4 regions of the Spongiibacter tropicus DSM 19543 genome follow, and region 2 is predicted to be linked to each of the others. Evidence: predicted binding sites of a transcription regulator. Region 2 holds the regulator's gene; each other region holds the start of a gene.
The links. The regulator sigma-54, encoded in region 2, starts transcription at its own class of promoters, with help from an activator protein. The targets are predictions, from matches to a motif close to TGGCACANNNNTTGCNNT.

Region 1 (8,006 bases), on a different contig from region 2:
GTGCATTACCCAACGATTTCCCGTGATCTGGTGCAGGAAGCGCTGGAAGTGTTCTTTGATGTACGCAAAATTCCGGGCCTGAAGAAAAAGCCGTCCACGTCTGAGCTGATCGATTGGTTGAAGCTGTTGATGGCCGATGATATTCCCGCAGAAATTTTCAAAAACCGCGACGCCAGCAAGGCCATTCCGCCACTCTATGGTGCGCTGCTGAAAAACGAGCAGGATGTTCATCTGCTGGAGCGCCTGGCGTTTATGCATCGCCGCGAGAACCGCTAAGCCATGTTGGTGCAATTCTTCTACGGCCTGCGTAATGCGGGGGTGCCGGTCAGCATTCGAGAACTGCTGGACCTGATGGCCGGGCTGGAAGCGCGTTTGGCGTTTATGGACGTCGATGAGTTTTACCAGCTTGCCCGCGTGTGCATGGTCAAGGATGAGAAATACTACGACCGCTTCGACAAGGCCTTTGCGGCTTATTTTAACGAGCTGTCAACGCTGGACGACGTGATCGAGGCGCTGATTCCCGACGACTGGCTGCGCACTGAGTTTCTCAAGCAGTTGAGCGACGAGGAAAAAGCCAAGATCGAGTCTCTGGGCGGTCTCGATAAGTTGATCGAGGAATTCAAAAAGCGGCTGGAAGAGCAGAAGGAACGGCACGAAGGCGGCAATAAGTGGATTGGCACCGGAGGAACATCACCCTTTGGTCACGGTGGCTATAATCCCGAAGGCATCCGTATCGGCGGCGAGAGCCGCAACAAAAAGGCGGTTAAGGTTTGGGAAAAGCGCGACTTCAAAGATCTGGACGATTCGGTCGAGCTGGGCACGCGGAATATCAAAATTGCCTTGCGTCGCCTTCGCAAATTTGCCCGCAGTGGCGCGGCTGAAGAGCTGGATATCGATGACACCATTTCGTCCACTGCGCGCAACGCGGGGCTACTGGATTTAAAAATGGTGCCCGAGCGGCACAATGCGGTCAAAGTGCTGCTGTTCTTTGATGTTGGCGGTTCCATGGATCCGCATATTCGCGTTTGTGAAGAACTGTTCTCCGCCGCACGCACCGAGTTCAAGCATATGGAGTATTTTTACTTCCATAACTTCCTGTACGAATCGGTGTGGAACAATAATATTCGCCGCCACAGTGAGCGAATTCCCTTGCTGGATGTACTGCATAAATACAGCAGCGATTACAAAATCATCTTCGTAGGCGACGCTGCCATGTCTCCCTACGAAATTCTCCAGCCAGGCGGCAGTGTCGAGCATTGGAACGACGAAGCGGGCGAAGTGTGGATGCGTCGCCTGCGAGACACCTACGACAAGGTGGTGTGGCTCAATCCGGTGCCCCCGGAAGACTGGAGCTGGACCCATTCCATTGGCCTTACCGAAGAGCTGATGGAAGGGCATATGTACCCCATGACACTGGCGGGTCTGGAAGAGGCCATGGCTTATCTGGCCCGCTGAGGCCTCAGCCGCGTGCGGCGGCTGAGAATGCCAGCAGTGCGGCTGTCACCGCGACATTGAGCGACTCGATGCCATTGGCCATCGGAATTTGCAGTCGGGCGTCGCTGATCTCCAGTGTCTCCCTGCTGACACCCTCGGTTTCATTCCCCAGAACAAAGATCCGACTCTTACCCGGTGACAGCTCAAACAGTGAGTGTTGCGCGTGGGAAGACAGGCACAGCACTTCAGCGCCATCCTCTTGCAATCGTCGTAGTTCGGGCAGCAGGCGGTCGCAGTGGTAGAGCGGGCAGTTAAATACGGCACCGGCGCTGGCCTTGATGACCAGCGGTGACAGGCTGGTGCCACCCTTGCGGGGCACAATCAGGCCGTCGATGCCACTGGCCGCCACTGAGCGGATAATCATGCCGAGATTCTGCGGATTACTCACGCCATCTAAGGCGATGTAGCAGGGTGACCCTTGCTGCAAGGTTTCGGCGGTGATTGCGGTGGTCGGATGGTAGTCTGCCAGCTCCAAATCGGCGGCAACCCCCTGGTCCTGTTTGCCATTCTTGGAGATTCTCGACAATGCCTTGCGGTCGTGCCAGGCGAGCTGGATCCCTTTCTTTTCTGCCAGTGCAAGAATTTCTGCAACAATACCGTCTTTGCGGTTGCTGTCGGCCAAGTGGAGTTTGTACACCCTGAGGCGCGGATTCTGTAGTGCCTCGAGGACGGGTTTACGTCCGTAAATAGTCAGAAGTTGCTGGAAAAACTGCTTTTTCTCAAGGTATTGCTGGCGATCGTCGCTCATTGCCTGTGGGGTGCTCATTCAGCGTGGTGGCCGGGAAAGCCCAGTGTTGCCCGGGCAGCCTCAGTAATCCGCTCTGCGGCATGCTGCAGGCGTTGCGCAACGGCAAGTATATCCTCGGCGCTAATGGGGTTGCTAATGCTGCCCGCTGAAATAACGAGCTCTGGCTCCTCTCCGTCGCCAAATACCGGGACAGCGATATTGGCAACGTGATACCGCCGACCTTTTTCTATGCGGTCCAAGTGGTAATTGCTTTCGCAGAGCTGTTCCCGATAGCGGCGAGCATGATCTGCCACTTCCTCAAGGCTCCAGTTTTCCTTGGGCTTGGCCAGTTCCTGTTCAAAGCGCCGCTCCGCATCACTAATCAGCGTGACCTCAAAGCCCCGCGCTCGAATGCCAATCACGGAAATGCGCAGTCGCTTATCCAGCTCCTCGTCCCACTCTCCGAGATGGGCCTGTGCCGCATGCAGCCATTGGTTGAGCTTGCCGGCGGATGACCAAGCAATAAAGCAGGCGCCCAGGGGGGCAATGGCCGGTAACCTCAGTCCTTGCTGGTAAGGGAAGTGTAATGGTTGAGGGATGCCGTAGTTGGCCAGCAAGACCAGTTGTTCTCCACTGCGCCCCAATACGCCACAGCCCAATTTCAGTTCCCGTCCGAGGGCTTCCAGTTCAGGTCTTGCGAATTCCAGTACCGGGAACTGTGCGAATGCGGCAATGCCTGCCGCCGCAATGCTTGGACCGAGGCGGTAGGCCTTGCTGCGGGGGTCCTGGGCGAGAAAACCGTATCGGGCCATGGTGCTGAGGATGGCGTGACATGTGGCTTTGTTCAGCCCCAGTATCCGCGTTAGCTCGGTGAGGCCAAAGGCTTTACTGGGGTGGCTCATGAACAAGTCCATAATCGCCAGCACACGAGCAGTGGGTTTTGAAAACACGGGAAGGGGCCCTTTTGGTTAACGGATCTGTCGCTATTTTACGGAATATTCAGGCTGAGGCACGTGCAGTTTTCGTTTGATCTTGGTGCGCTGCATTCTGCAGAGAAATAAAATGGTGCACAAATGATTTGTGTTGGCCTGTAATTTGCTTTGTTTCGGTGCGGAATGATGGGTTGCGTGCGTTGTTATTGCGCAATGCTCATCCTGCTTTCATGAGTTGAATTTATAACATTATGAAAATAAAGGAAAAAGTTATCCTGTTAAGTGCGCCTTATCAGGGCCTCCGGGGAATTGGGCAAGGGGCCATTTATTCTGCGGGTGCTTTATTGTGGTGCATGGTAATAAAAAGGTGCGATTTTACTGCACATGCGTTTTAGGAGAACCGGATGAGAACACCGCTTTCACGATTTACGCCTGCTTTTGTAGCGTTTTTTTGTGCGCTGGCTGCAGGGCCGAGCCATGCCGATAGCCTGAGTGGCGCGAATACCGCATGGATTCTGACCTCGACGGCCCTGGTATTGTTTATGACGCTGCCTGGGCTGGCGCTGTTTTACGGTGGCCTGGTTCGAAGTAAGAATATTCTCAGCGTGCTGATGCAATGTTTCAGTATTACCTGTGTGGCCTCGCTGCTCTGGTTTGCCGTCGCTTATAGCATGGCCTTCAGTGATGGCAATGGCTTTGTTGGCGGGCTGAGTAAAGCGCTGTTGGCGGGTATCGGCGAGGACACTCTCAGTGGCGACATTCCCGAGACGGTGTTTGTCATGTTCCAGATGACCTTTGCGATTATTACCCCGGCGCTGATCGTCGGCGGTTTTGCGGAACGCATTCGCTTCTCCGCAGTGATGATGTTTTCGGCGCTTTGGTTGCTGGCGGTTTACGCCCCGGTTACTCACTGGGTCTGGGGTGGCGGTTGGCTGGGGCAGATGGGCTTGCTCGATTTTGCCGGTGGCACTGTTGTCCATATTACCGCAGGTGTTGCGGCACTGGTTGCCGCTATGGTGCTTGGGCCGCGTAATGGCTTCGGCCAAATGGCCTTGCCACCGCACAATCTGACCATGACTTTCACCGGGGCTGGCATGCTGTGGGTTGGCTGGTTTGGTTTCAATGCCGGCAGTGCACTGGCCGCCAACGGGGATGCAGGCATGGCCATGCTGGTTACCCACCTCTCGGCAGCCACTGGCTGTTTGACCTGGTCGTTTATTGAATGGCTGCGCTTTGGCAAGCCCAGCGCGCTGGGCGCTGTCACCGGAATGGTGGCGGGGCTTGGCACCATCACTCCCGCGTCGGGCTATGTGGGGCCAGCAGGTGCGGTCGTGATCGGTCTTAGTGCGGGCATCGTCTGCTTCTATTGTACCCTTTGGCTCAAGCAGGTCCTGAAAATTGATGATTCGCTGGATGTATTTCCGGTACACGGTGTTGGCGGTATTCTCGGTACTTTCCTGGCTGGGATTTTTGCCAGCGCGGAGCTTGGCGTATTCAGCGGTCAGGGTCTGGCAGACGGCGTCAGCATCGCTCAGCAGTTGAAGGTGCAGTTGATTGGCATTGGCGCCACGCTGGCCTATACGGCAATTGTCAGCTTTATCTTGTTTAAACTGGTGGACGTTGTCATCGGTTTGCGTGTCAGCGCTGACGAAGAATCGGAAGGTCTGGACCTGACAGGCCATAACGAGGTGGGGTACGATCTTTAAGTCGTCATCTGCATCGTTGAGAGCCCGGCGTTTGCCGGGCTTTTTTGTTTCTGGAGCCCTGAATGCGAGCGTTTATTCTGTATGGCACTTCTGCCTGCCACCTCTGTGAATTGGCGGAGGCGGTGCTGGCCAATGTGCTGGCTGTGCAGCCAGACTGGCAGATTGAACTGATTGATATTGCTGATCGCGACGAGTGGATTGCGCAGTACGGAACGCGAATTCCGATATTTGCCGAGGGAGAGCGTGAGCTCGACTGGCCCTTTGATGAGGCTGCCGTGCTGGCCTTTGCCGGAGATGCGTTGTGAACGTGTCCGCATTGTGGCGTTACCCAGTGAAATCGCTGACTGGAAACAGTGAGCGGACGATGACGCTGGATCGACGGGGACCGGCAGGTGATCGTCGCTGGATGCTGGTGGATGAGCGGGGGCATTTTCTGACCCAACGGCAATTGCCGTCAATGTGTCGGCTTCACGCCGAGGAGCAGGCTGGCGGCGTGTTGCTGCGTCATCTCGACCGCGGTGAGAGCATCTGGCTTGAGAAGCCCTGCGGAGCTAAGCCCGTGCGAGTGGTGGTGTGGGAGGATAGCTGTGAGGCCTTGGATGCGGGGGAGGCCGCCGCGCAACGTCTGTCGGCATGGTTGGGGCAGCCGGTGAGACTCTGCTATCAGCCCGACGACAGTGAGCGACAGATTGACTTGACCTATGCGCGAGCGGGTGATCAGCTCAGTTTTGCCGATGGTTTTCCGTTTCTGCTGTGCACTGAAGCGAGTTTGCGGCTGTTGGAAGATGCCTATGGTGATGTCCTGGCGATGCAGCGGTTCAGGCCCAATATTGTGGTCGCCGGGACAACCCCGTTTGCTGAGTTGACGTGGCGCCGCTTGCGTATTGGTGATGTGGACTTCGACGTGGTCAAACCCTGTACGCGCTGCGTGATTCCCAGTCTCGATCCGGGAACCGGTGAGCGGCAGCGGGCAGTGTCACTGCTATTGCGTGACCATTGTAAACACGAGGACAAGATCGTCTTTGGTCAGAACCTGATTCACCGCAGCCTTGGCGAGATTCGCTGCGGTGATCCGGTTAGTGTTCTGGCGTAATCCCGGGCTCAGTTGAACTCGTCAACAGGACTGATACGGCGCTCGTGATTAGCCAGAATGGGCTTGGAAAGTTCCAGCTTTTCGCCGTACACCACACTGAATGCCAGCACATTCTTAATGTAGTCGCGGGTTTCGCCATAGGGCAGGTTTTCTATCCAGATGTCTGCCGGCATGTTGCCATTCTGGCGCATCAACACCCTTTCAACCCTCGAAGGACCGGCGTTGTACGCTGCGGTAGCCAAAATTCGATTTCCGCTGAAGCGCTTGAGTAGTTGACCAAGATAAAAGCCACCCATCGCGATATTGGTATCGGCGTCGAGCAGTTCGCTGCGTGAGGGTGTCGGTCGGCCCATCTGCCTGGCCAGTGTGCGTGCGGTGCCGGGCATAATTTGCATGACGCCGCGCGCACCAACGGGAGATCGCGCATCCTCGGCAAAAGCACTTTCCTGTCTGGCAATTGCATAAATCCATTTAGGATCAATTTCTTCGCGTGCTGCGGTTTGCATGAACTGCTCGCGATAGGCCATCGGGAAACGCAGCTCCAGGTCGTCCCATTCCCCCGCGCGAATAGCCGTGACAATAGCCTGGTGAGGCCACTGCCATTCCAGGGCTAATTGCCCCGCGGCGATTTTTTCGGCGGTATTGAGGCTGCGCATGGCGTAGTTCCATTCCAGTCTTGCCGTGTTCAGTTCACCCTGCCAGAACAGCTCTCGAGCGCGGATAACAGCGCTGTGCTGCCGGACTTCATCCAGCAGAGCGACATCCAGATTGCGGCGCTCCCCGAGCCGGTACTGCTGGTTGAGCAAATCGGCCGCCATGAAGCTGTAGTAGCCTCGCTGCGTAGCGAGGGTTCGCAGTATCTGGCTGGCATTTTCGGTCAGTCGTTGCTGTTTTTCCGTTTCGGCTCTGGCCCACCAGTATTGCCAATCCGGTTCAGCGCGTAGCTTGGCAGGCAGCAGGGCGATAAAGCGTTGAGCCGCTTCCCAGTCCCGGTCTTTCAGGGCGAGACGAATACGCCATTCGGTAAGGTAGGGATCTTCAAATGCAGGGTCATTTGCATTGATCCAGTCACGGGCGTAGTCCATGTCGCCGGCAATAATCTGCCGGGCAAACGCATCGCGAAGGGCGTAGTTTTGCTCGTTAGTAAAACCCAATTCCCGATCAAGCTGGTGCCACAGCGTATTGGCTTCTTCGAACTTGTTCTTGGCCAGGCGGCGCAGGCTCAGCAGCGCAAGGCGGCGGTTGTCATCCGTCGGCGCCATAGTAAAACCGCGTTGGTAAAGCAGGGCCGGGTTCTCTAATAGCTGGATTTCAGCGTCGCTGCCGGGAACTTTGCGCAACAGGTAAATAGCAAGGCTGTGCTGCCCGGCTTCAATGGCTAGCTGTGCGCGCTGCCAATGTTGTTGCCGGTATTCGGCGGTGGACAGGCTACTCAGCCATTGTTTTAGGGCGGGGTCGCAGGCGTCGGGGAGGGAACGGCCGGTCTGCCAGAGGGCTTCCGTTTCGGCGTTGGCGGTGCGGGTATCTCCTTGCTTGTAAAGGGCGCGCAGGTAATCGCAGCGCATAAACGACGGCGGATCCTGTCGGTAGTAGCGGACAAACTGTGCCCACTCACCGCGACGGCGGAGCTGGTAGAGCCAGGCAATACGAATGCGTTGACCAACAATCGTGTCGCGGTACTGCTGGAGGTAAACGTCGATAGTGCCGTGGGAGAGCTCGCTGATCTGTGCTTTGATCAGTTCCAGTTCCAGATAAGGGTAGAGGGCATATTGGTGCAATGCCGGGAGCAGGGCTTCTGCCTGCTCGCTGCGGCCGCGACTGATATTCTCCATGGCTTCGCGGTATAATTGCCGCTCCTTCGCCAGACTTTCAGCGTCGGCATGGGCCAGCGGCACTGCGACATAACACAGCGCAATGCTGAAGATTGTCGACAAGCAGGCGCGAATGATCATCCTTTTAACCCTGTAGGCGTGCAAAAACGTTCGGTTGATCCGATTCTCAAGACTAATATCCACGGAATTCACTATATGCCTTTACTCCGCGGCACTCAATTG
Region 2 (8,006 bases):
GCCGATCAACCTCAGCTCGGACAAGGCCACCTACGAGAACAACCAGGGCATTTATACCGGCAACGTGAACATGTCTCAGGGAAGCCTGAAAATCCGCGCAGACAAGCTGATTATTGTCGAGGACGACCGCAAGGTGCAGAAAGTCATCGCCCATGGCAGCCCGGCGTATTTTGAACAGCAGCCCCGGGCTGAAGAAGGGGTAGTCTCCGCGAGCGCCAGACTGATCGAATACAGCCTGAGCGATGAGGAAATTCTGCTGCAGAAAGACGCCACCATTCGCCATCAGGGTTCAAAAATCAGTGGTGACCGCATTGTGTACAGCGGGCGCAAGCAACTGGTGGTCGCCGATGGCGGCAGCCGAAGCCTCGATGGCCGCGTGCAGATGACACTGCAGCCCCAACAACCCGGCACGGAACCCCCCGAGACTGAACCGGCGCCAGAACCCGACACCGAGAGCACGCCCTGATGCCCGTACTAAAAGCCAGCCATCTCGCCAAAGCCTATAAAGGGCGAGAGGTGATCAAGGATGTGTCACTGAGCATCAACAGCGGCGAAATAGTCGGCCTGCTGGGCCCCAACGGCGCGGGCAAAACCACGTGTTTCTACATGATTGTCGGCATCGTCAACGCCGACAGGGGCCGCATAGAGCTGGATGGCAAAGATCTGACATCGCTGTCAATTCAAGGCCGAGCCCGCCACGGTGTTGGCTACCTGCCCCAGGAAGCGTCGATCTTTCGCAAACTCAGCGTCGCCGACAACATCATGGCGATTCTGGAAACCCGCAGCGACCTCAACCGTCGCCAGCGAAAAGAAAAGCTCGACGCCCTGCTGCAGGAGTTCCACATTACCCACATCCGTAAATCGCCCGGCATGGCGCTGTCCGGCGGCGAGCGCCGACGCGTCGAAATCGCTCGCGCGCTGGCGACAGAGCCGAGTTTTATTTTGCTCGACGAGCCCTTTGCCGGCGTCGACCCCATCTCGGTTAACGACATACAGCACATTATTCGACACCTTCAGGCCCGCGGAATCGGCGTGTTAATCACCGATCACAATGTACGAGAAACCCTCGATATCTGCGAAAAAGCCTACATCGTCGGCGAAGGTCGTATTGTTGCCGAAGGCAACGCCGAATCCGTACTCAACAACCAGGTCGTCAGGGATATTTATCTTGGCGATAAGTTCACGTTGTGATAGGAAAAATCGGCACAGCAATTGCTTTATACGCCTATTGCAGCCGCTCTCCGGCAGGACTACACTGACCTTAAAGTGCCGCCAATCAGGCACAAATGTCTTCAGAATTTGGTGTAGTAGAAACCGCTGCCTATGAAACAATCGCTCCAGCTTAAAGTCGGTCAGCAGCTGACCATGACCCCCCAGCTGCAACAGGCGATTCGTTTATTGCAACTGTCCACCCTCGACCTTCAACAGGAAATCCAGTCTGCTTTGGACTCCAATCCGCTTCTGGAACTGGAGGAAGAAAACGACACCCCCGAGCAAGACAGCAACAGTCAGTCAAAAAGCAGCGATACCAAAAACGACAGCAGCAGCAACGAAAGCGAGCCCACCGCCAGCGACGCAGACAGCGAATGGGCCGAGCGCAGCGAAATACCCGAGGACCTGCCGGTAGACAGCCAATGGGATGACGTTTACCAAAGCTCCGGCCCGGCGAGCAGCGCTCCCAGCGGCGATGACGATTACAGCAATGACTACCGCCACGGCAGCTCAGATTCCCTGCAAGACCACCTGCGCTGGCAGCTCAACCTGAGTCGCCTGTCTGAAATCGATCAGTTCATTGCCGATGCCATCATCGACGCCATCGACGAAAAAGGCCGCCTGACCGTCACGCCTGAAGAGTTGGTGGATGCCTTCGACAATGAAGACGTCGAAATCGAAGAAGTCCACGCCGTCCTTCACTTGATTCAGCAGTTTGACCCCCCTGGCGTCGGTGGCCGGGATTTACAGGAGTGTCTGCTTATTCAGTTGCGGCAGTTGCCCCGCGAGACGCTTTATCTGCAAGAGGCCATGCAGATTGTAGAGCAGCATATGGACCAGCTCGGCAACCGCGACTACAACCAGATTATGCGCCGCTGTCGCCTCAAGGAAGATCAGCTTCGGGATACACTGCTGCTGATCCAGTCCCTGAACCCCACGCCCGGCGATGCAATCAGTAGCGGCGATACCGAATACGTCGTCCCGGATGTCTTCGTCAGTAAAAAAGACGGCCGCTGGCTGGTGGAACTCAACCCGGATATTGCCCCGAAAATCCAAATCAACTCGCACTATGCGGCACTGGCCAAAAGCAGTACCAGCAGCGAAAAAGACTATATTCGCGACAACCTCCAGGAAGCGCGCTGGTTTATCAAAAGTCTGCAGAGCCGCAATGAAACCCTGATGAAAGTCGCCAGCAAAATCGTCGAGTATCAGCGAGGCTTTCTCGAATACGGCGACGAGGCGATGAAACCGTTGGTGTTGCATGACATTGCCGACGCCGTGGGCATGCACGAATCCACGATCTCGCGGGTCACCACCCAGAAGTACATGCATACACCGCGGGGCATTTACGAGCTGAAATACTTTTTCTCCAGCCACGTATCGACCGATACCGGCGGCGAGTGCTCATCGACCGCCATTCGCGCGCTGATCAAAAAGCTGATCGCCGCAGAAAATCCGCGAAAGCCACTCAGCGACAGCAAGATTACCGAACTGTTGGCCGAACAGGGTATCAAGGTCGCGCGGAGAACCATCGCCAAGTACCGAGAATCACTGGTCATTCCCCCCTCTAATGAGCGGAAGCGACTGGTATAGCTGGCTGCGTTAAATCGCGCAGCCCTGACCCTACGCCGGGAGGCGCAGGACGATCTGAGTGTAAAAGGAGCAAGATATGCAGATAACTGTCAGTGGTCACCACGTTGAAGTTACACCGGCACTGCGTGAATACGTCAATAACAAGCTTGCCAAACTGCAACGACATTTCGACAATATCACCAATACGGACGTTACGCTCTCAGTCGAGAAGCTGGTACAAAAAGCGGAAGCGACAGTGCATGTGGCAGGCGCGGACCTGTTTGCCACATGCGAATCGGAAGATATGTATGCTGCGATCGACAGCCTGACCGACAAGCTGGATCGCCAGTTGATCAAACACAAGGAAAAACACCTGGGCCGGTAAGCGCCGGGCCGGTTTTTCCGGATACCTAATAATATGAGCCTTAATGCGATACTGAGCCAAGGACGTACCCACTGGGGTACGTCCGTAGGCAGTAAAAAACGTCTTCTTGAACAGATCTCGATATTTGTCGCCGACGACAATAGCCAGTTCAACGCTGACGATCTGTTCAACGAACTCCTTGCCCGAGAGCGACTGGGTAGCACGGGTATCGGTCACGGGGTTGCGATTCCCCACTGCCGAAGCCAGCAGTGTACGGCGATTACCGGCATTCTGCTGAAGCTCGCCGAGCCCATCGATTTCGAGGCCATCGACGATCAACCCGTCGACCTGGTGTTCGCACTCATTGTTCCTGCGGAAGCCCACGACGAGCACATCAAAGTGCTGGCCAGTCTAGCCAATGTGTTTAACGACGACGGCTTTCGTCAACAGCTGCGCAACGCGGGCAGCGATGAAGCCCTGTACACTACTGCTGTAACCCGCGCGCCCTGATCGCCATGAAACTGATCATTATCAGTGGCCGCTCGGGATCAGGGAAAAGTACGGCACTTCATCAACTGGAGGACGAGGGCTTTTACGCCATCGACAATCTACCAGTTTCCCTGTTACCGGCGCTGGTACATGAGCTCTCGCAAAGCCAGCTCAAGGTCCATCAACAGGTCGCCGTTTGTATCGACGCCCGCAACTCTCCTGACGAACTCTCGCGCTTCAAGTCCCTTTGCGAGCAGGTTCGGGACCTCGCACAGTTGCGAATCATTTTTCTGGATGCCAGCGACGACAAGTTGATAAAACGCTTCAGCGAGACTCGCCGTCGCCACCCGTTGACCACAGCGAATCAACCGCTCAGCGATGCAATACGACAGGAAACCACGCTGCTCGAACCCGTAGTGATGGAAGCGTCATTAACCATCGACAGCAGCGATATGACAGTACATGAGCTGCGCGCCACAATCCGCGACAGGGTGCTGGGTGTCGATGCCAATCGTATGTCGCTGCAGTTGAAATCATTTGGCTTTAAACGCGGCCTGCCAATAGATGCCGATCAGGTCTACGATCTGCGCATGTTACCCAATCCTCACTGGGATGAGTCTCTGCGCGCCCTGAGTGGCCGCGACGAAGGTGTCAGAAACTTTCTCGACGGGCAGCCGATGGTCGAAACCATGTACCGGGACATTCTCAATTATCTGGAACACTGGCTGCCACATATCGAAAAAGGTAACCGCAGCTACTTCACCGTTGCCATTGGCTGCACAGGTGGCCAGCACCGCTCCGTGTATATGGTAGAGCGCCTTGCAGCAGCACTCAGAGCACAATGCCCTGATCTCCAGGTTCGCCATCGCGAACTCCAGCACTGAGCCCCGGCGGAGCGAACCCATGCAAGAAACCCGTATTACCATCATTAATAAACTCGGTCTTCACGCCCGAGCCGCCTCAAAATTTGTGTCGACCAGTGCCGCATTCAGTGCCGATGTCGCGGTGTGCAGTAACGACAAATGGGTCGATGGCAAGAGCATTATGTCCGTCATGATGCTGGCCGCCAGCAGAGGAACCGAAATTCAAATTCGCTGTGAGGGTGATGACGAAGAGCAAGCCCTGTCGGCACTCGTTGAGCTGATTAATGACTATTTCGGCGAAGGCGAGTAAGGCGTTTTAGTACATTTCCTGCAAAACCCGACGGTGACAATTGTTGCCCGCCCCAGATTCAAGGATAATTCGGGACAATTCCAGATCGCCGACGACGGCGGCACTACGCAGGGAGTGTTATGGCTCAACCCGGAGAAAAGCATTTAACCGCCAGCCGCCTCGAACTCCTGAACGAGGCGCTGGGCTCCGGTGCCTTCCTGCAAATCCGCCGCATGCTCAACGGCCTGCCACCGGTCGATGCTGCCCACCTGATCGAATCCACCCCGCAGAAAGTGCGGGGCGTACTCTGGCAACTGGTCGACAGCGAGAACGAGGGGGATATTCTCCAGCACCTCAGCGATGAAGTGCAAAGCCAGTTCCTTCGGCAAATGGACGCCGAGGAAGTCGCGGCCATCACTGAAGGCCTCGAAGCCGATGATATTGCCGATATTCTCCAGCAGCTTCCCGATCGTGTTATTCGCGAAGTGCTGGAATCCATGGACCACCAGGACCGCCTGCGCGTAGAACACATTCTGTCCTACGACGAGGACAGCGCCGGTGGTCTGATGAACACCGACACCATAACGGTGCGGCCCAATATTACTCTGGACGTTGCCCTGCGCTACCTGCGCCGTCACGAAGAGCTGCCGGAGATGACCGACAGCCTGATTGTGGTCAACCGCAACGACCAGTTCATCGGCATTTTGTCACTGCGAAAACTGTTGGTCTCCGATCCCAGCGTGACCGTTCGGGAAATCATGGACACCGAGGTCGAGCCAATTGTCGCCTCCATGCCCGCACGGGAAGTCGCCAATCTGTTCGAACGCCGGGACTGGGTCAGCGCCCCCGTCGTCGACGAAAACCATTACCTGCTGGGCCGAATCACCATCGATGACGTGGTCGATGTTATCCGAGAGGAGTCCGACCACTCGCTGATGAGTATGGCCGGTCTGGACGAGGATGAGGATACCTTCGCCTCGGTAATGAGCACGGCCCCCCGACGGGCCATCTGGCTGGGTATCAACCTGCTCACGGCCTTTATCGCCTCCGGTGTGATCAATCTGTTTGAAGGCACAATTGAAAAAGTCGTTGCCTTGGCCGTACTGATGCCCATTGTCGCCAGCATGGGTGGCGTCGCAGGCACCCAGACACTGACGGTCGTTATCCGCGGTATGGCACTGGGGCATATCAGCCGCAACAACAGTCGCTGGCTGATTAATCGTGAAGTTCTGGTGGGCTTGATCAATGGCCTGATATGGGCGGTAATCGTCGCGGTGGCAGCAAGTCTGTGGTTCAACGACCCCCTGATCGGCGCGATTATCGCCGCGGCCATGGTCATCAATCTGATTACCGCATCACTGGCCGGCGCCGTGTTGCCGCTGCTGATGAAAACCCTGAAAATTGATCCGGCGTTGGCAGGCGGGGTAGTACTAACCACCGTTACCGACGTCGTCGGCTTTATGTCCTTCCTTGGCCTAGCCACCTACTTTTACGCCTGACAGGCCCAAAACCTCAAGAGTATCACCGTGACTGATTTCGACGAGCAGATGATCCCCAGCAAAACCGCACGCAAGCGCGAAATGGATGCCCTGCAAGCGGTGGGAAAGCGTCTGGTTGAACTGGGCGATGCCGATCTGGCCCGTATCCCCATTAATGATGAAGATCTGACGGAGGCAATCGCCACCGCGAAGCGCATCAAGAGCCGCGAGGGCTTGCGGCGCCAGATGCAATATATCGGCAAGCTGATGCGCCAGGTAGACACCACCGCCATTGAGGCCGCTCTGCAGGAACTAGATTTGGGGCAGAAAGCACTGGCCCGCCGTTTCCACGAGCTGGAAGGCCTCCGAGACGATATGCTCAGCAGCGAGCTCCAAGCGGGCGTTGAACTGGCTATGCAGCGTTTTGCCGACGCTGATCGTCAGCGCCTGCGGCAGCTTCTGGTGCAGGCGGCAAAGGAACGCAGTAACAGTAAGCCCCCTGCGGCGGCGCGCAAACTGTTCCGTTATCTTCGCGAACTTCAGGAATTGGCGAACGAAGACGCCGCCAGCTAATTCAAAAGCGCCGGTGCTGCATCACCGGCATACGCTGCCTGAGCGCCTGCTGCTCCGCCAGATCAATATCAGCAAGCGCCACACCCTCGCCAAACCCCATCTCGCTCAGCACGGTTCCCCAACTATCGATAATGCAGGAACCCCCAGACGTCTGCCTGCGTCGACTGTGAATCCCCCCCTGATTGGCCGCTACCACCGCAATCTGGTTTTCGATTGCCCGGGCACGCAGCAGTGGCAGCCAGTGCGCCAGCCCGGTACGACGGGTAAACGCAGCGGGGACCAGCAACACATCCATCCCCGGGTCCATCATCTGCCGAAACAGTTCGGGGAAACGTAAGTCATAGCATACCGCCACGCCGATTCGGCCAAAGGGACTGTCGAAGACACAGGGCTGATCACCCGGCGCATAGCTGTCCGACTCCCGGTATTGCTGCTGCGCGTCACCGACATCGGCGTCAAAGAGATGAATTTTGTGATACTCGGCCCGGCATACACCGTCGGAGTCATACGCCAGCGAAGCGGCATAGCTGCGGCCATCGTCGGCAGGCAGTGGCAGAGTCCCGCCGAGCAACCAAAGTTTGAGGGACGCGGCCTGATCCGCAAGAAAATGACGCAACTGTGATGCTTGCTGCTCGTGCTGCGCCAATGCCTGAATAGACTCGGTAGGCGCCATCAACGCAAAATTTTCCGGCAACACTGCCAGCTCGGCACCCTGCTCGGCCGCCTGCTTCAGCAGCCTTGCAGCCGTTTCAAGATTCTCATCCAGCGACCGACCGGACACCATTTGAATCGCAGCAAAACGGTTCGTCATACGCTATTTACTCGCCTCTTTCACGCTCTTCGGACCAGACTCGGAAGCATCGAAGATTCTCTCAAAGGACAATTCCGGTTTTTGCACCGTCCCGCCAATGTCGTACACCGCGCTGGAAAAACTGTCGACCTGCTCTTCAAACACCTTGGTAACCACAAACGCCCCTGCAGCCGCCGGCAGCCCACCGACCAATGCGGCCACCCAGGGTAAATTGCTGCCGACCGGCAGCGTCGCCACCAGACGCATATCCAGTGCTTCATTCAGTAAATTGATGTTGCCACTCATCTGGAAGCGACTCGAGGGCCCGCTGACATCCATCGGTTCAGTCAGGTACAGACGCTGGTTCGCAAACCCC
Region 3 (8,006 bases), on a different contig from region 2:
ATGCTGGTGGAGGTGGTTGCGCCCTCACTCAACACCTTGCCGTCAACGCGAATGCGGATGCGCTGCCCGTCTTTGAGCGGCTGGGCAAGGCGCACGGCGACAGGCGTGGGAGTGCGGCCATTGGGCAGAACCTGGCCATTGCCGGGCTGCTGAATGTTCAGTGTGTTAGGTGCGGGGCCGAGTACTTTTGGGAATGAGTGTGGCTGGGTGCTGGGTGACACCGCAGGAGTGGTGTTAGTGGGGGCTAGCTCCACAGGGGTAGAGCCCGGCTTTGGCGCGTCGCTGAATACCGCTTGTCCCTGGTCGTCAGTGCTGCGGTAGATCTCACCATAAACTGCTGTAGCCAGCAGTGACAGGAATAAAAATAGCAGCGTAGGAGCGTGGCGCATGGTCATCTGTCCCGGTATTTCCGTTCAGTGTGCGATGCCAAAGCGCCGCTGGCAAGTCTTTGCCGCAGGCATAAAAAAAGCCCGCCGAAGCGGGCTTTCTGCGATCAGGCCCAAGCCTTATACGCTGTAGTACATGTCGAACTCAACAGGGTGAGTGGTCATGTTCAGGCGCTCGATCTCTTGTGATTTCAGCTCGATGTAAGCGTCGATCATGTCGTCGTCGAAGACGCCGCCAGCGGTCAGGAAGGCGCGGTCTGCATCCAGAGCTTGCAGCGCTTGCTCCAGGCTAGAGGCAACAGTTGGGATTTCCGCGGCTTCTTCTGCAGGCAGATCGTACAGATCTTTGTCAGCAGCATCGCCGGGGTGGATCTTGTTCTGGATGCCGTCCAGGCCAGCCATCAGCAGGGCTGCGAAAGCCAGGTAGGGGTTCGCAGAGGGATCCGGGAAGCGAACTTCGATACGGCGCGCTTTCGGGTTGCTGATGAACGGAATACGGATAGAGGCAGAGCGGTTACGGGCAGAGTAGGCCAGCATAACGGGCGCTTCGAAGCCGGGAACCAGACGCTTATACGAGTTAGTAGAAGCATTGGTGAAGGCGTTGATAGCGCGAGCGTGCTTGATAACGCCGCCGATGTAGTACAGCGCAGTTTCAGACAGGCCGCCGTAAGTGTCGCCGGTGAACAGGTTCTGGCCGTCTTTGCTCAGAGACATGTGTACGTGCATGCCGCTACCGTTGTCGCCGACAACAGGCTTGGGCATGAAGGTGGCAGTTTTGCCGTAGGCGTGGGCCACGTTGTGTACACAGTACTTCAGTACCTGTACTTCGTCAGCTTTCTTAACGGCAGAGTTCGGGCCGACACCGATTTCACACTGACCGGCGGTGCCGACTTCGTGGTGGTGTACTTCAACTTCCAGACCCATGTCGGTCATGGCGTTACACATGGCGGCACGCAGGTCGTGCAGGCTGTCGACCGGCGGTACGGGGAAGTAGCCGCCTTTAACGCCGGGACGGTGACCCGTGTTGCCTTCTTCGAAGCTGTTGCCGGAAACCCAGGCCGCTTCGTCAGAAGAGATGGCGTAGCTTGCGCCTTCCATAGCCACTTTCCACTTCACGTCGTCAAACACGAAGAATTCGGGCTCGGGGCCAAACAGGGCGCTGTCGGCGATGCCGGCAGAGCGCATGTAATCTTCAGCGCGCTGAGCAATGGAGCGAGGATCGCGGTTGTAACCCTGCATGGTTGAAGGCTCAACGATGCCGCAGCGGACGATGATGGTAGGCTCGTCGGTGAACGGGTCCAGAACGGAAGCTTCGTCGTCTGGCATGAGAATCATGTCTGACTCGTTAATGCCTTTCCAGCCCGCAATAGATGAACCATCGAACATTTTTCCGTCTTCAAAGAAGCCGGCGTCGATTTCGCCTACAGGCATAGTGACGTGTTGCTCTTTACCTTTAGTGTCGGTGAAGCGCAGGTCGGCCCACTTCACGTCATTATCGGCGATTAACTTCAGAGTCTTCTCTGACATTACTGACATCCTCCAACAGAGTCTTCTTAGTCGATTCGGCAAGGGGCCGAAGCTTTGCGATTATAAGTTCATTGCATTGTGCCGCATAGCGACAGCGGCTGTGAACTGCTGTAAAGCTGCATTTTCGAGCAGAGGAAATCTCTACAGTTCATGTTCGTACTCGTGGCAGCAATATGTGTGCCATATTTTTGTGCCGAAATTTTATGCAAAAGCGGTGAGAAACCGTCGGTTTGCGAGATAAGTGTGCGCGCGCACCTAAATTGTGCACCAATGTTGGGCTGGTGTGTTCTAATTTGGTGCGCACCGCCTGTGGGCACCGCGCTGCGGTTGTCGGCAGAGGCTGAAGCCTCGCCCCGGAGTGGCTATAATGCGCAGCTTTTCCGCCGCGGTGCCGTCATGAAGTTTATCGTCAAGCTCTTCCCTGAAATCATCATCAAGAGCAAGCCTGTCCGCAAGAAATTCATCAAGCAGCTTCGTGATAATTTGCGCAAGCTGCTGCTGCCGATTGATCCCGAGCTGCAGATCGGTCGTGAGTGGGACCGGATTACTCTGGAAACCGGCAGCGATGACGAAGCGGTGTTGGCGTCGCTGCTGGAGGTGATGGTCAATACACCGGGAATTGCCCACATTATCGAAGTCGCCGAGTATCCGCTGGTGGACATGCACGATATTTACGAGAAGACCCGCGACGCAGTAGGCAACAGTCTGGAAGGTAAGACCTTCGCCGTGCGCTGCAAGCGGACCGGTGAGCACGATTTCAATTCCGGCGATGTTGAGCGCTATGTGGGTGGTGGCCTGAATCAGCATGTTCCCTCGGGCGGCGTGAAGTTAAAGAATCCCGACGAAGTCGTGCGCCTGGAAATTCGCAAAGACCGCTTGTATGTCGTCAAGCAGCGTCACGAAGGGCTGGGAGGGTTTCCGATTGGCGCGGTAGATTCGGTAGTGAGCCTGATCTCCGGTGGCTTCGATTCCACAGTGTCCAGCTACATGGTGATGAAGCGTGGCATGCGCACTCACTTCTGTTTCTTCAACCTCGGTGGGCGCGAACATGAAATCGGCGTGAAAGAAGTGTCGCTGTATCTGTGGCAGAAGTTCGGCGCTTCGCACCGGGTGAAATTCATCACTGTTCCCTTTGAAGACGTAGTCGCCGAGATTCTTAAGAACGTCGAAAATTCTCAGATGGGCGTGATCCTCAAGCGCATGATGATGAGGGCTGCGTCGAAGGTCGCGGCTGAGCTGGGGTCGCCTGCGCTTGTTACCGGTGAGGCGGTGGCTCAGGTGAGCAGTCAGACATTGGCCAATCTGTCGATTATCGACAAGGCTACCGACACCCTGGTACTGAGGCCACTGATTACGGCTGACAAGCTGGATATCATCAACACGGCTGCAAAAATCGGTACCGAAGCTTTTGCGGCGAATATGCCTGAGTATTGCGGGGTGATTTCTGTGCGGCCCACGATCAAGGCCCGTCCTGAGCGCATTGCCGAGCAGGAAGCCCGGATGGATATGGGGGTGCTTGAGAGGGCGATTGCCAACGCCAAGTACGTCAATATCGATGCGCTGGCCGACGAAGAGGCGGTGAGTCACGACGTGGAAGTGTTGCCGATTCCCCTTGCCGAGGCGGTGATTCTGGATGTGCGTCATCCCGATGAAGTGGAGCGTCAGCCGCTGAAACTTGATCGCAATACGGTGCAATGTCTGCCGTTTTACGAGTTGCATCGCCGGGTTGAGGAGTTGGATCCGAAGCGGGTATATCAGCTCTATTGCGATAAGGGCGTGATGAGTCGTTTGCACGCTGCCCACCTGATGGATCAGGGGTTTACCAACGTGAAGGTGTACCGTCCGTCATGAGTCAGATTGATATGGAGCGCTACCAGCGCGTCCAGCCATTGTTTGATGTTTTGGTCGAGCCCCGTTGGGGGGACCAGGACAGCCTCGGACATATTAATCACGTTAATTACTTCAGCTATTTGGAAGAGGCCCGCGTACGCTGGCTGGAGGCTGACGGACTTTGGGGCGATCAGCCGTTTCTGTTGGTGCTGGCCGCGATCGGTCTCAACTTTCGACGCGAGTGGCACCACGGTCGCCCGCTGCGCGCCCGGGCGTGGTTGTTAAAGCTGGGTAACAGCAGCTTTCAGCTTCGTCAGGCCTTGTTTACCGACGATGGCAGCGAGCTTGTGGCGGAAGGCGACGCGACCCTGGTACATGTGGACGCGCAGCACCGTGCGACGCCAATTGAGGGCCGCATCCGCGATATTCTGCAGGCGTCGCTGCTGGATGTCGGCGCTTGACGTCAGTGCTTAGTCGGCGCGGCTAAGGTTGAAGTTGTAGAGTTTGAAACGCTGATTCTGAAGGGTCAGCGTTGCGGTCATGACAGCCGCCCCCTGCTCGAAATAGATTTTACCGCTGTAGCTCAGTCGGGGGGATTCGGCGAAGAGTGACAGGGCGCCGCTCAGTCTGGAAAAGTGCAATTCATCCATGCGGTCGAAGGCCCCCAGCGAGCGGTATTGTTCTGCCAGTGCCGCCAGTTGTTCGTCGCTCACATGGCTGAGTGTTGCCTGGCTCAGCTCTTCTTTCAGGGCATCTGTCTCCCAGCTGGAGATGCGTTGCAAGGCGTTGCTCAGATAGCGTCGGGCGTTGTCTTCGTAGTGCTCTTTCACTTCGCCGCTGTAGTAATAGAGGCTGCCAAACAGGACCAGACCAGCCACAATAAATACCCGTAATGCCGTGTTTTTCACGCGTGCTCCTCGAAAGCGCTGCTCAGCGCATTACCCAGCCCATCAGGCCCAGGCTATGCAAAAAGATAGCGATGATTCCAAGCGGCGCAATATAACGCAAGGCGAATCGCCATACGGCGAATATTCGCGGGTGGCTGATGCCGGTTTCATCCTGCACTCGGTCGCGTTGCATGATCCAGCCGGCGAAGATGGCAATCAGCAGCCCGCCCAATGGCAGCATGATGTTGGTGGTGAGCTTGTCGAGGATATTGAAAATGGTTCCTGAGTGGATTGACGCGATGCCGCCAAGCCAGGCGATACCCGCCAGGCTGAAGGTGGATATCGGGCGTTTGATGCCGTGTTTTTCCAGCCAGGCAACGCCGGGTTCGATCAGGGAGATCGAGGAACTGAGGGCGGCGATACTGACCAGCGCAAAAAACAGGCTGCCAAAGAACATGCCGCCGCTCATATTGGAGAAGGCGATAGGCAGCGTGACAAACATCAGGCCGGGTCCCTGGCCGGGGACGAGATCGTTGGCGAATACCAGTGGAAACATTGCCATGCCGGCGAGCAGAGCAATAATGGTGTCGAGGGCGGCGATGGTCAGCACGGTGGTGCCGATGGAGGAGTGGCCGGGGAAGTAGGCGCCGTAGGCCATGATGGCGCCCATGCCGAGGCTGAGTGTGAAAAAGGCATGACCCATCGCGACAAGCACGGCTTCGCTGGTCAAACGACTGAAGTCGGTGTCGAACATGAAGTGCAGGCCAGCAGAGAAATCGCCGTTAATGGCACTGTAGCCGACCAGTAGCAGCAGAAAGCCAAACAGTAATGGCATCAGAATATCGACTGCCTTGCCGATGCCGCCGGTGACCCCTGCGGCCACAACGCTTGCCGTCACCAGACTGAACACGCTATGCCACAGCAGCTGACGATCGCTGCTTGCCAGCAGTGAGCTGAAATTGCTCTCGATTGCCGTGGCGTCGAGGTGGCTGTAGGCGCCGGTCACGCTCTGCGAAACGTACTCCAGTGCCCAGCCGGCGACCACGCTGTAGAACATCATGATCATCAGTCCGGCGATCATGCCCACGGCCCCCAGCAGCCCCCATTGGCGCGGTGCATTACTCTCGCGGGCAAGCTTCGTCATGGCGTCGGCGGGGTCGGTGCGGCCGGCCCGACCGATCATCACCTCGGCGATCATCACCGGAATGCCGATGGCCAGAATGCAGGCCAGATAAACCAGAACAAAGGCGCCGCCGCCGTATTCGCCGGTAATGTAGGGAAACTTCCAGATATTACCCAGGCCGACTGCGGAACCTGTGGCAGCCAGAATGAATGTCCACCGCGAGCCCCAGGTGACGGAGGTCGATGTTGGCGTAGAGCCTGTGGCCATAATCGTTGCCTTGTTTATTGTGGTTAAAAGACTCGAATTGTAGACATAAAGCCTGCTACTGCCCAAGTTTCTGTGCAGTAGCTGTTCGGGTCGACCGAATATTGACGGCGATACCGTTAAACTGCGCCATGCCCGACACGGGTTCGATGGCATCGGGGCCGTCGGCGGCGAGAATATTGGCGTTGACGCCGCAGGTTTTACGGGCAACGCTCAGCCCGCTCGCGCTTTCGTGGCCCCAGCCGTGGGGCAGCGCGACAGTACCGGGCATCAGATCGTCGCTGACCGCAAGGCAAGCAATCACTGCGCCAATCTCATTGCTGACCTCCACCTCTTCGCCGTCATTTGCGCCGAGTTTTTGGGCGTCGTCAGGGTGGATATACAGGTAGTTTTGTCGGCGTTTGCCTTTGATGTAAGCGGGATCGTTGTGGGTCCAGCTATTGTGGCTGAAGCGCTCGCGTTTGGTGATCAGCTTAAAGCCGTCGCCGGATTGGCGGGCTTGTTCATACCTGTCGGCGAGTCGCTCGTTGGCGAGGTTCACCAGTAGCGCCGGAGCGAGCTGAACCTTGCCGTTGCGGGCCAGAACGCGTTTGCCCAAGTAGCTGTTGCCGTCAATGGCGGGCAGCGCAATGCCATGGGGATGCTTGCGCAGCGCGCCCAGTCCACCCAGTTTGCCGGCGCGGCTGATGAGTCCCAATAGTCGCTCGGGCATCGGCGTGAGTCGCGCCCCGAGTCCCGGTAGCTGCCCCAGTTTCTCGCCGATGTTCATGCTGCCCTGCAGCAGTCGGGAGCCAAACAGCGGCGCGCGGCAGTGCTTGGCTAGCTGGCGAATTATCCAGCTCTCGTCGCGGCAGTCGCCGGGTGGCGGCAGCAGGGCATTGGTATATTGAAACCACGGTTCCGGCATCAGACCGGAGAAGCTGAAGAAGGTGAAGGGAATGTCCGGGCGCTCGCTAAAATGCGTACCGGGCAGGAAGTAGTGCGCGTATTCGGCGGTTTCATTGCGCAGAATATCGACGGCGACCAGCAGTTCGAGGCTGGCGAGCGCTTTGGCGGTTTTGCGGCTGTTGGTGCTGGTGAGCAACGGGTTGCCGGCGATCACGAACAGGCCGCGAATGCGGTCCTGACCCTCTTCGAGAATTTCGTCAGCGAGCAACGGCGTGGGCAGGGTGCCGAGAAAGCTGCGGGTATGACCGATGCGCGAGTGAAATACCTGATCATCGGCGCCGGTGGTGGCCTTGGCGTAGTCGAATATCCCCCTTCCCATCAGGCTGCCGCCGCGTTTGTCCAGATTGCCACTCACGGCATTGATGCACTCCAGCAACCAGAAGGCGACGCTGCCATTGCTGCCCTGATTGATGCCGGTCGAGCCATAGAGGGCGGCGCCCTTCGCGCTGCCGTAACGCTGTACCAGTTTGCGAAGGCTATCCGCGCTGATGCCGGTAACGGCGGCCTGGCGCTCGGCGGTCCACGGTGAGACGAGGGCCTCCAGTTCTTCCAGCCCTTCCATGAATTGGCTTGCGCGCTTGCGATCGACGGCGCCCTGTTCAAACAGTTCGCGCAGGAAGGCGGCCAGAAAAAATACATCGGTATCCGGGCGAATAAAACATTGCTCGCCTAATGCTTTTGCGGTTTCCGTGCGTCGCGGGTTGATATGAATCACGCTGCCACCGCGCGCCTCTATGGCTTTCAGGCGACGGACCGGGTCGGGCAGATTGATGAAACTCATTTTCGACACCGAGGGATTGCTGCCCAGCATGATCAGGCAGTCGAGATGATCGATGTCGGGGAAGGTCAGTGCCATTGGTGAGCCGTACATGTGCTGGCTCACCAGAAACTTGTTATTGCAGTCCAGACTGCCGGTAGTGAAGAGCTTTCGGGTGCCGAGCCCCTGGGCAAAGCCGGTAAAGAAAATTGGCATCAGGGGGCTGAAGCTGATGGGGTTGCCAAAGTACAGGCCGAGGCTGTCGTCTCCGTGATCACCGCGCA
Region 4 (8,006 bases), on a different contig from region 2:
GCTGCAGGGTCTGGAGAAGCCCGTCGGCACTGCCCGCATCTGCCAGTTCGTAGGCGTGGTAATCCGCGCTTCGGTTATAGGCCCAGTAATCGCAGGGCAATGGGCCGATATCCCTGCGGCTGAGCAGAAAGCCGTAGTAGCGTGCCGGGTAGGGCGAGACGTCCACGCGACCGGCTTTCAGCGCTGGCTGGCCGGAGTGCGGGTCGCGATCACTGGTGATCAGCGTGCAGACGCGTGCGCGACTGGCATAGCGGCTGGTCCAGTGCATGGGTGCAAACAGCTCACCGGGGCGCTGACGCTCGTCCTTGGTAATACGAACACGCAGCAAGCTGCGGGCCTGTGTATTCGACAACGCGACGATCTGGCCATCGATAATGCCCCGCTGTGCAGCATCGATGGGATGCATATCCACATAGGGCTCAGGGCTGTGCTGGGTGAGCCGCGCAGATTTTCCGGTGCGGGTCATGGTGTGCCAGTGGTCGCGGATGCGGCCAGTGTTGAGCAACAGTGTGTCACCACTGCTTGAAAGCGGTGCCTGTGCTCGAACGGGAATCAGCCGGGCTTTTCCATTCGGCGTATAGAAACGGCCGTCATCGAAAAAGCGCGCACGGCCTTGAGGGTATTTGGCATTGACCGGCCACTGTACCGGCAGCATCGCGTCGTAGTCGGTTTGGGAAAGCCCGATGAGCCCCGACAGGTCAAAGTCGCGCTGCCCGTGATTTTCGAAGCCCGACAGACGGGCGTGCTCGTCGAAGATATCGGCGGGATGTTGGTAGTTGAAGGCATCGCTAAAGCCCAGGCGCTGACCGACCTGAGAAACGATCCACCAGTCCGGGCGGGCCTCACCCGGCGCGCTCAGGAAAGGACGTTGCCGGGAAATGCGACGCTCTGAATTCGTCACCGTGCCGTTTTTCTCCCCCCAGCTTGCGGCTGGCAGCAGGATGTCGGCGGCCGCGGTGGTATCGGTGTATCGCATGCAATCCGATACCACCACCATCTCGCAGTGCTGCAGGGCAGCGCGCACGGTGTCGGAATCGGGCATGCTTACCAGTGGATTGGTGGACATGATCCACAGAAATTTGATGCGCCCTTCGGCGACGGCCTGAAACAGCTCAACGGCTTTCAGTCCCGCGTGTTTGGCGATATTCGGTGACTGCCAGAAGCGCTGCACTCGGTCTGCGTCATCGTCGCCGAAGTCCATATGGGCAGCCAATTGATTGGCGAGCCCCCCTACCTCCCGGCCACCCATCGCATTGGGCTGGCCGGTAATCGAAAAAGGGCAGGCTCCGGGTTTGCCGATGCGGCCGGTCGCCAGATGGACATTAATAATGGCGTTGGCTTTGTCGCTGCCATCGCGGCTCTGATTCACGCCTTGGGAGAATACGGTGACGGTGCGCGGCGTTTCTTTGAACCAGTAAAAGAACTGGGCAAGCGCGGAGGGCGTGACGCCGATGGTTTGTGCAAGCTGCTCATCATACTGTGTGGCGTCTAGTGTCGTTTCCCAGCCTTCACAGTGTTGCTGAAGAAAGGCTTCGTTGGTGGCCCGCTCGTTGTGCAGGTAGCGCAGCAAACCGTTAAACAGCAGGGTATCACTGCCGGGCCTGATCGGCAGGTGAAGGTCGGCGATATCACAGGTCGCGGTGCGCCGTGGATCAATCACCACAATCTTCATCTCGGGGCGGGCGGCCTTGGCTGCCGCGATGCGCTGGTAAACAATCGGGTGGGCCCAGGCGGTATTGCTGCCGACCAGTACCAGCAAGTCGGCGGCTTCCAAATCTTCGTAGCAGCCGGGGACGGTATCGCTGCCGAAGGCGCGTTTGTGGGCGACTACCGCAGAGGCCATGCAAAGCCGAGAGTTGGTGTCCATATTGGCGCTGCCGACAAAGCCCTTCATCAGCTTGTTGGCAACGTAGTAGTCTTCGGTGAGTAGCTGCCCAGAGCCATAAAAGGCCACGGCATCCGGGCCGTGATCGGCGATCACCTGCTTCATCTTGTCGGCAACGGCTTGCAGGGCGGCGTCCCAGCTCGCGGGCTCGCCGTGAATCAGCGGGGTAAGCAGGCGCTCGTCGTGGTCCAGCGTTTCATGCAATGCCGAACCTTTCACACACAGCCGACCATAGTTCGCGGGGTGGTTGTCGATGCCTTTCACCGGCTGAACACGACCATCGCAAACCGATACCTCAACGCCGCAGCCCACGCCACAGTAGGGACAGGTGGTATGGCTTGTGGTGGTGTCGGTCGTCATGGCTTGTGCTCTCGTTGTGCGCTGCTGAAAACAGGCAAAAAAAAGGCGCTCGCAGCTAAAGCTGCGAGCGCCAATGCTCTATCAAACAGAAGAAAATCCGGGGTACCTACATTGGTACCAGAACACCATCGCTGATATTCCTGCTGGTGAATATTCAAGAACAGTGCCAGCTTTATTCATCCCGAAAAGCCTTCCAAATTGCGCCGGAAGCGGTCATTTGAGGGTGGTGTGTGCCTGTTTTTTGGGCATGTTTTGCATGTTGTGCCTGATACGAGTGCGTATCTGACGCTGCAGTGAAAGCGCCTCTGACGCCATTTACATTGCAAAACAGGGGAGTTAGGACAAATCTGGCCAACTGGCACTGCTATTGCTTAAACCCTGTCGATACCATTTGTGGCAATGGCGCCTCACTCTGGTAGAGCAGCGACGCAACACATAGGAGATATGAACCCATGACCTGCTAAATAGAGAGAGACGCCATGAGTAAGATGCGCATTGTCGTTGTCGGCAACGGAATGGTTGGCCACAACTTCCTTACTACCCTCGCTCGTTCTGAGCACGCGCAGCACATCGACCTGCTCGTTTTTTCCGAAGAACCCCGCCTCGCCTACGACCGAGTACAGCTAAGCAGCTATTTTTCTGGTGCCACGGCAGATGATCTTGCCATGGGAGATGCAGAGGAATATGCGGCGCTCGGTATCCGCTTTGTTACTGACGACCGTGTCGCGCAGATCGACACCACCCAGAAACGCATTACCACGGCCTCGGGCCGCCAGGAAGACTACGACAAGCTGGTCTTGGCGACGGGTTCCTATCCCTTTGTGCCGCCGATTCCCGGTAAAGACCAGCCGCATTGCCTCGTCTATCGCACTATCGAAGATCTTGAGGCGATTTCTGCATCCGCCGCGGTGTCGAAAACCGGTGTGGTGGTCGGCGGTGGTCTGCTCGGTCTGGAGGCCGCCAATGCCCTGAAACAGGCGGGACTGGAAACGCATGTGGTGGAATTTGCGCCGCAGCTAATGGCAGTGCAGCTCGACGAGGGCGGTGGTGCCAGGCTGCGCAGCAAGATCGAAGCGCTGGGGGTGCAGGTGCACACCGGCAAAAATACCCAGGAAATCACCGGCGGAGAGAACAGCCGCTACTGCATGCAGTTTGCCGATGGCAGCCAACTGGAAACCGACATGATCCTGTTTTCGGCGGGCATCCGCCCACGGGATGATCTGGCCCGCGAAACCGGACTGGCGATCGGTGAGCGGGGCGGCATTGTGATCGACGATTACTGCCAGACTTCCGCCGCCGATATCTATGCCATTGGCGAATGCGCCCTGTGGAACCAACGCATCTTCGGTCTGGTTGCCCCCGGCTATCAGATGGCGAGGGTGGCAGCGGCACATATCGAAGCGGCAATTAGTGGCGACGAGCCGTCGAGCCAGTTTCAAGGCGCTGATATGAGCACTAAGTTGAAACTGCTGGGCGTGGACGTGGCGTCGATTGGTGATGCGCAAGGGCGCACTGACGGTGCGGTCAGCTACGTGTTCAGTGATGAGCGCGCCGATGTTTACAAGCGTCTCACCGTCTCTGCCGATGGCAAGCAACTGCTCGGTGCGGTACTGGTTGGCGACGTCGACAGCTATACCACACTGCTGCAAATGATGTTGAACAAGATGCCCATCGGTGGTGATCCTGCGGCCCTGTTGTTGCCCAATGATGTGGGGGCTGCACCGTCGATCGGACTGGCCGCATTGCCGGACACCGCGCAGATTTGCTCCTGCTTCGATGTCAGCAAAGGCGACCTCTGCGCCGCCATTGAGGGGGGCTGCCACGAGCTGGGCGAACTGAAAGCCCTGACCAAGGCCTCCACTGGCTGCGGGGGCTGCGCCGCGTCGGTCAAACAACTGCTGGACAGTGAGCTGTCTGCATTGGGTGTGGAGGTGAACACCGATCTCTGTGAGCACTTCCCCCATACGCGCCGCGAGCTGGCCGACCTGATTCGCGTTAAAGGCTACACCCGTTTCAACGAGGTACTGGCGGCTCACGGTAGCGGTCATGGCTGCGAAATCTGTAAGCCGACCATCGGTTCTATTCTGGCCTCCCTGCACAATGCCTATGTGCTGGAAGACGAGCTGATGCCCCTGCAGGATACCAACGACATCTACCTGGGTAATATGCAGAAGGACGGTACCTATTCCATTGTGCCGCGCGTGCCGGCGGGCGAAATCACCCCGGAGCGTTTAATTGTGCTCGGCGAAGTAGCGCGGGACTACGATCTGTACACCAAGATTACCGGCGGTCAACGAGTGGATTTATTTGGCGCCCAGCTCCACGAGCTGCCGGACATCTGGGAGCGGCTGATTGCCGCCGGGTTTGAAACCGGCCACGCCTACGGCAAGTCGGTGCGCACGGTGAAATCCTGCGTGGGCAGCACCTGGTGCCGTTACGGTGTGCTGGATTCGGTGTCGATGGCGATTGCCATTGAAGAGCGTTACAAGGGCCTGCGCTCGCCGCATAAACTCAAGTTTGCGGTGTCGGGCTGTACTCGGGAGTGTGCTGAGGCACAGTCCAAGGACATCGGCGTGATCGCTACCGAAAAGGGCTGGAATCTATATGTTTGCGGCAACGGTGGTATGCGCCCTCGCCACGCCGATCTGTTCGCCACCGAGCTGGATGACGACACGCTGATTCGCTATATCGACCGGGTATTGATGTTCTATGTTCGCACCGCTGACCGCCTGCAGCGCACCTCGGTGTGGCTGGAGAATCTTGAAGGCGGGCTCGATTATCTGCGCGAGGTGGTCATCGACGATAGCCTTGGACTTGCCGAGGAATTGGAAGCCTCGATGACCCGTGTGATTGCCAATTACCAATGCGAGTGGAAAACCACGGTGGAAGACCCCGAGAAGCGCAAGCGTTTCCGACACTTCGTGAATGCCGATGCTGCCGATTCTCGCTTGCAGTACGTGCGCGAGCGCGGCCAGCGCCGCCCAGCCACCGATGCGGAACGCCGTGCGGCCGATACTCATTCTGAAAACCCCGAATCACTTGCTGTGGAGTTGCGCTAATGACTGCCTGGATAGATGTTTGTGCCGTTTCGGATATTGTACCGGACACCGGTGTGTGTGCCCTGTTGGGCGATGAGCAGGTGGCGGTATTTCGCTTTGGAGACAGCGAGGTTTACGCCATCAGCAATTTTGACCCCTGTGGTGAGGCCAATGTGCTGTCCCGCGGCATCGTCGGCTCTATTGGCGAGCGCAAGGTGGTGGCGTCGCCATTGTACAAACAGCATTTTGATTTACGTAGCGGCGAGTGTCTGGAAGCGCCCGAGAAATCGGTCCGCGCTTACCCGGTGCGACTGACAGGCGAGCGTATCGAAGTCGCTGCAAACTGAGTTCCAATGCGTGCTTGACGGCCCCTTCGGGGGCCTTTTTTATGGGCGCAGGATAGCGATAGCCGGTGGATCAGATAGAAGGGGAGTGATTGCCGGTGGAAGAGGGGTCAGGCGATGCCGTCGCAATAGGCGCGGCCAAACAGCAACTGCTGACGCAGTGGCGCGACTGACTGCCCGGACTCCAGTAACTCGGCATACCAGAGGCTGTCTCGTATATCGCCCAGGCAGAGAAGGCCGATCAGTCGGGAGTTCCGCAACAGCAGTTTTTTATACACGCCCCGCGCCGGATCGCTCAAACACAGACAATCGTCGCCGGGTTCGGCAATAAACTGTCCCATGCTGTGTACATCCAGCCCCGAGACTTTCAGTTTAGTCAGGTGTTGCCGTTCGCTGTAGCGTGCGGCGTGGTCACCACGAAGCTGCGCGGCGAGAATCCGGACCTGATCCCAGATGGGGGCGACCAAGCCGTAGCTATTGCCATCAAACTCGCAGCATTCGCCAATGGCGAAGACCCGGTCGGCGCTGCTTTGCAAGGCCGTATCGACGACAATGCCGCGATTCACCGTCAATCCGGCCTGCTGCGCTAGCTCGGTATTGGCGTGAATGCCTGTGGCGAAGACCAGTAAGTCGGCGTTCAATTCCCGCATGACGCCCTGCCGGTTCAGCGCCAGCCCGCGCAGTTCGCCGCTCGCGTTGTGCAGAACAGCAGTGGGGCTAACGCCGGTCATCACCTCAATGCCGCGTTGCGCCAGCGCATCGCACAGCAGTGCGGCGGCCTCACTATCCAGTTGCCGGTTCATCAACACCGGATTGCGGTGCAGCAGGGTGACGGACAGGCCACGTTGACGCAGGCCCACCGCGGCCTCTATGCCCAGTAATCCGCCGCCGACGACGATCGCGCGCTTGGCGTTTTCTCCCGCACGAAGCAGGGCGTCTACATCGCGTAGTGAGCGAAAGCCGTAAACGGCCGGGTGATCGATGCCGGGCAGGGTGGGCAAGGCGCTGCGACTGCCGGTGGCAATCACCAGTTGGTCGTAGCACAGTGTGTCGCCATTTTCGGCATAAACGCGCTGCTGTTGCGTATCGATGCGACTGACCGGCCAGGGTGACAGGCGCCGAACGCGCCGGGCCCGATACCAGTGCTCGTCGTGTGGAGTGATGGTGTCGAGTGAGACCTCACCCGCCAGCAGCGGTGACAGCATAATGCGGTTGTAGTGCGCAACGCCTTCGTCATCCAGCAGCAGAATTTCACTGAAGGGATGTTGAAGGTCGAGCTCTTCCAGCAGGCGGTTGGCCGCCAGGCCGCTGCCGATAATCAGCAGGCGGTTGCTGGCGGGGGAGGACAGTTGCTCAGTCATTGCTCACAGGCTGAATTGCAGCCACAGCCAGAAGCGGCGAGTGTCGTTGCCCAGGTCTTTGGCGCTGTAGTCGGCGAATTTGGCGCCCACGGTATAGCGCTCGGCCAGCTTCATGGTGGCCAGCAGGTCGATTTCATCGCCGTAGCGGTCGCTGCCTTCCATCGCGGCGAAGTCGTGGTAGTGGGCGGCCAGCTTGACCTTGCCCAGTTTGCCTCCGACTTTCAGGTAGCGGTCATCCAGACCGTTGGCGGGTGTCGCCAAAAACACATCCGCCCAGCCGTTGAAAGCGTGTTTGGTGGCCAGCGGGGTTTGAAAGCCGTATTGGCCGTCGTCGCTGCCCAGACGCTCGTTGCCGAGGGTCAGGCTGACGCCGGACACGGACGTGCCAATGTCGGCAACGAGGTAATCGGCATCAAAGTCGGCGCCCCCGGTGTCGGCGCGTTGCTGGGCATATTCCGCACGATACGTCAGTTTCTGGTCGCCGAGGACGACACTGCCGTCGATGCGCAGACCGGTCGTGTCGTTTCTTGCACCGCTGTCGTCGTCCTCCAGCAGGTAGCTGTAGCCGCCGACAGACAGCGTCTCAAATTGATAACTGGCATTCAGCAGATGGCTGTCGGTATCGGCGTCAAATTTTTTCAGAATGCTGTGGACTTCATCAATGAAGGCATACTGAACGGTGAACTTGCCCTGCTGGTAGCGCAGGCTCGCCGCGTCGTAGGTCTGTTCATTGGCTCTCCAGCCGACGTTGCCGATAAAGCGAGCATTGTCGAAGATCAGCCGCTGACGGCCGACAACAGCCTTAAAACCGCCTTGTTTGTATTGCAGTTGCGCGCGATTCCACTCGCTGAATTGAGGGTCGGCAATCACGTCGTAGCCGGGATTCTCCGGTGCGAAATCATCGAGGGCCAGGACGCCGGCCTCGTACTCGGCCAGTACGCTGAAACCGGCGTATTCAGCACTTTTGAAACCTACGGCGATATCGGCAAGCGCGGCGTCGGCTTTGTCATTGTCGGCC

Region 1: G411_RS0115250 (ammonium transporter) is a predicted target of sigma-54. The motif match lies at 3,306-3,323, and genes of this name have one in related genera.
Region 3: glnA (glutamate--ammonia ligase) is a predicted target of sigma-54. The motif match lies at 2,079-2,096, and genes of this name have one in related genera.
Region 4: nirB (nitrite reductase large subunit NirB) is a predicted target of sigma-54. The motif match lies at 2,602-2,619, and genes of this name have one in related genera.

The regions. Positions count from the first base shown of each region.
Region 1 is NZ_ATUS01000004.1:84,193-92,198, forward strand. It holds gene G411_RS0115230 (AAA family ATPase) at 1-276, shown strand, start outside; gene G411_RS0115235 (vWA domain-containing protein) at 280-1,455, shown strand; gene G411_RS0115240 (TrmH family RNA methyltransferase) at 1,460-2,260, opposite strand; gene G411_RS21635 (helix-turn-helix domain-containing protein) at 2,257-3,171, opposite strand; gene G411_RS0115250 (ammonium transporter) at 3,558-4,859, shown strand; gene G411_RS0115255 (glutaredoxin family protein) at 4,922-5,164, shown strand; gene G411_RS0115260 (MOSC domain-containing protein) at 5,161-5,952, shown strand; gene G411_RS0115265 (transglycosylase SLT domain-containing protein) at 5,961-7,904, opposite strand; gene G411_RS0115270 (ATP-binding cassette domain-containing protein) at 7,980-8,006, shown strand, end outside.
Region 2 is NZ_ATUS01000002.1:239,711-247,716, forward strand. It holds gene lptA (lipopolysaccharide transport periplasmic protein LptA) at 1-466, shown strand, start outside; gene lptB (LPS export ABC transporter ATP-binding protein) at 466-1,191, shown strand; gene G411_RS0112775 (RNA polymerase factor sigma-54) at 1,324-2,805, shown strand; gene hpf (ribosome hibernation-promoting factor, HPF/YfiA family) at 2,882-3,169, shown strand; gene ptsN (PTS IIA-like nitrogen regulatory protein PtsN) at 3,203-3,658, shown strand; gene rapZ (RNase adapter RapZ) at 3,664-4,521, shown strand; gene G411_RS0112795 (HPr family phosphocarrier protein) at 4,541-4,810, shown strand; gene mgtE (magnesium transporter) at 4,930-6,288, shown strand; gene yjgA (ribosome biogenesis factor YjgA) at 6,316-6,840, shown strand; gene G411_RS0112810 (carbon-nitrogen hydrolase family protein) at 6,842-7,651, opposite strand; gene G411_RS0112815 (YhdP family protein) at 7,655-8,006, opposite strand, start outside.
Region 3 is NZ_ATUS01000001.1:2,417,967-2,425,972, forward strand. It holds gene G411_RS0111390 (DUF4124 domain-containing protein) at 1-389, opposite strand, end outside; gene glnA (glutamate--ammonia ligase) at 507-1,913, opposite strand; gene thiI (tRNA uracil 4-sulfurtransferase ThiI) at 2,310-3,764, shown strand; gene G411_RS21495 (acyl-CoA thioesterase) at 3,761-4,204, shown strand; gene G411_RS0111410 (hypothetical protein) at 4,214-4,651, opposite strand; gene G411_RS0111415 (sodium-dependent transporter) at 4,674-6,020, opposite strand; gene G411_RS0111420 (molybdopterin-containing oxidoreductase family protein) at 6,076-8,006, opposite strand, start outside.
Region 4 is NZ_ATUS01000005.1:32,748-40,753, forward strand. It holds gene G411_RS0116495 (nitrate reductase) at 1-2,245, opposite strand, end outside; gene nirB (nitrite reductase large subunit NirB) at 2,725-5,304, shown strand; gene nirD (nitrite reductase small subunit NirD) at 5,304-5,630, shown strand; gene G411_RS20935 (NAD(P)/FAD-dependent oxidoreductase) at 5,738-6,988, opposite strand; gene G411_RS20940 (alginate export family protein) at 6,992-8,006, opposite strand, start outside.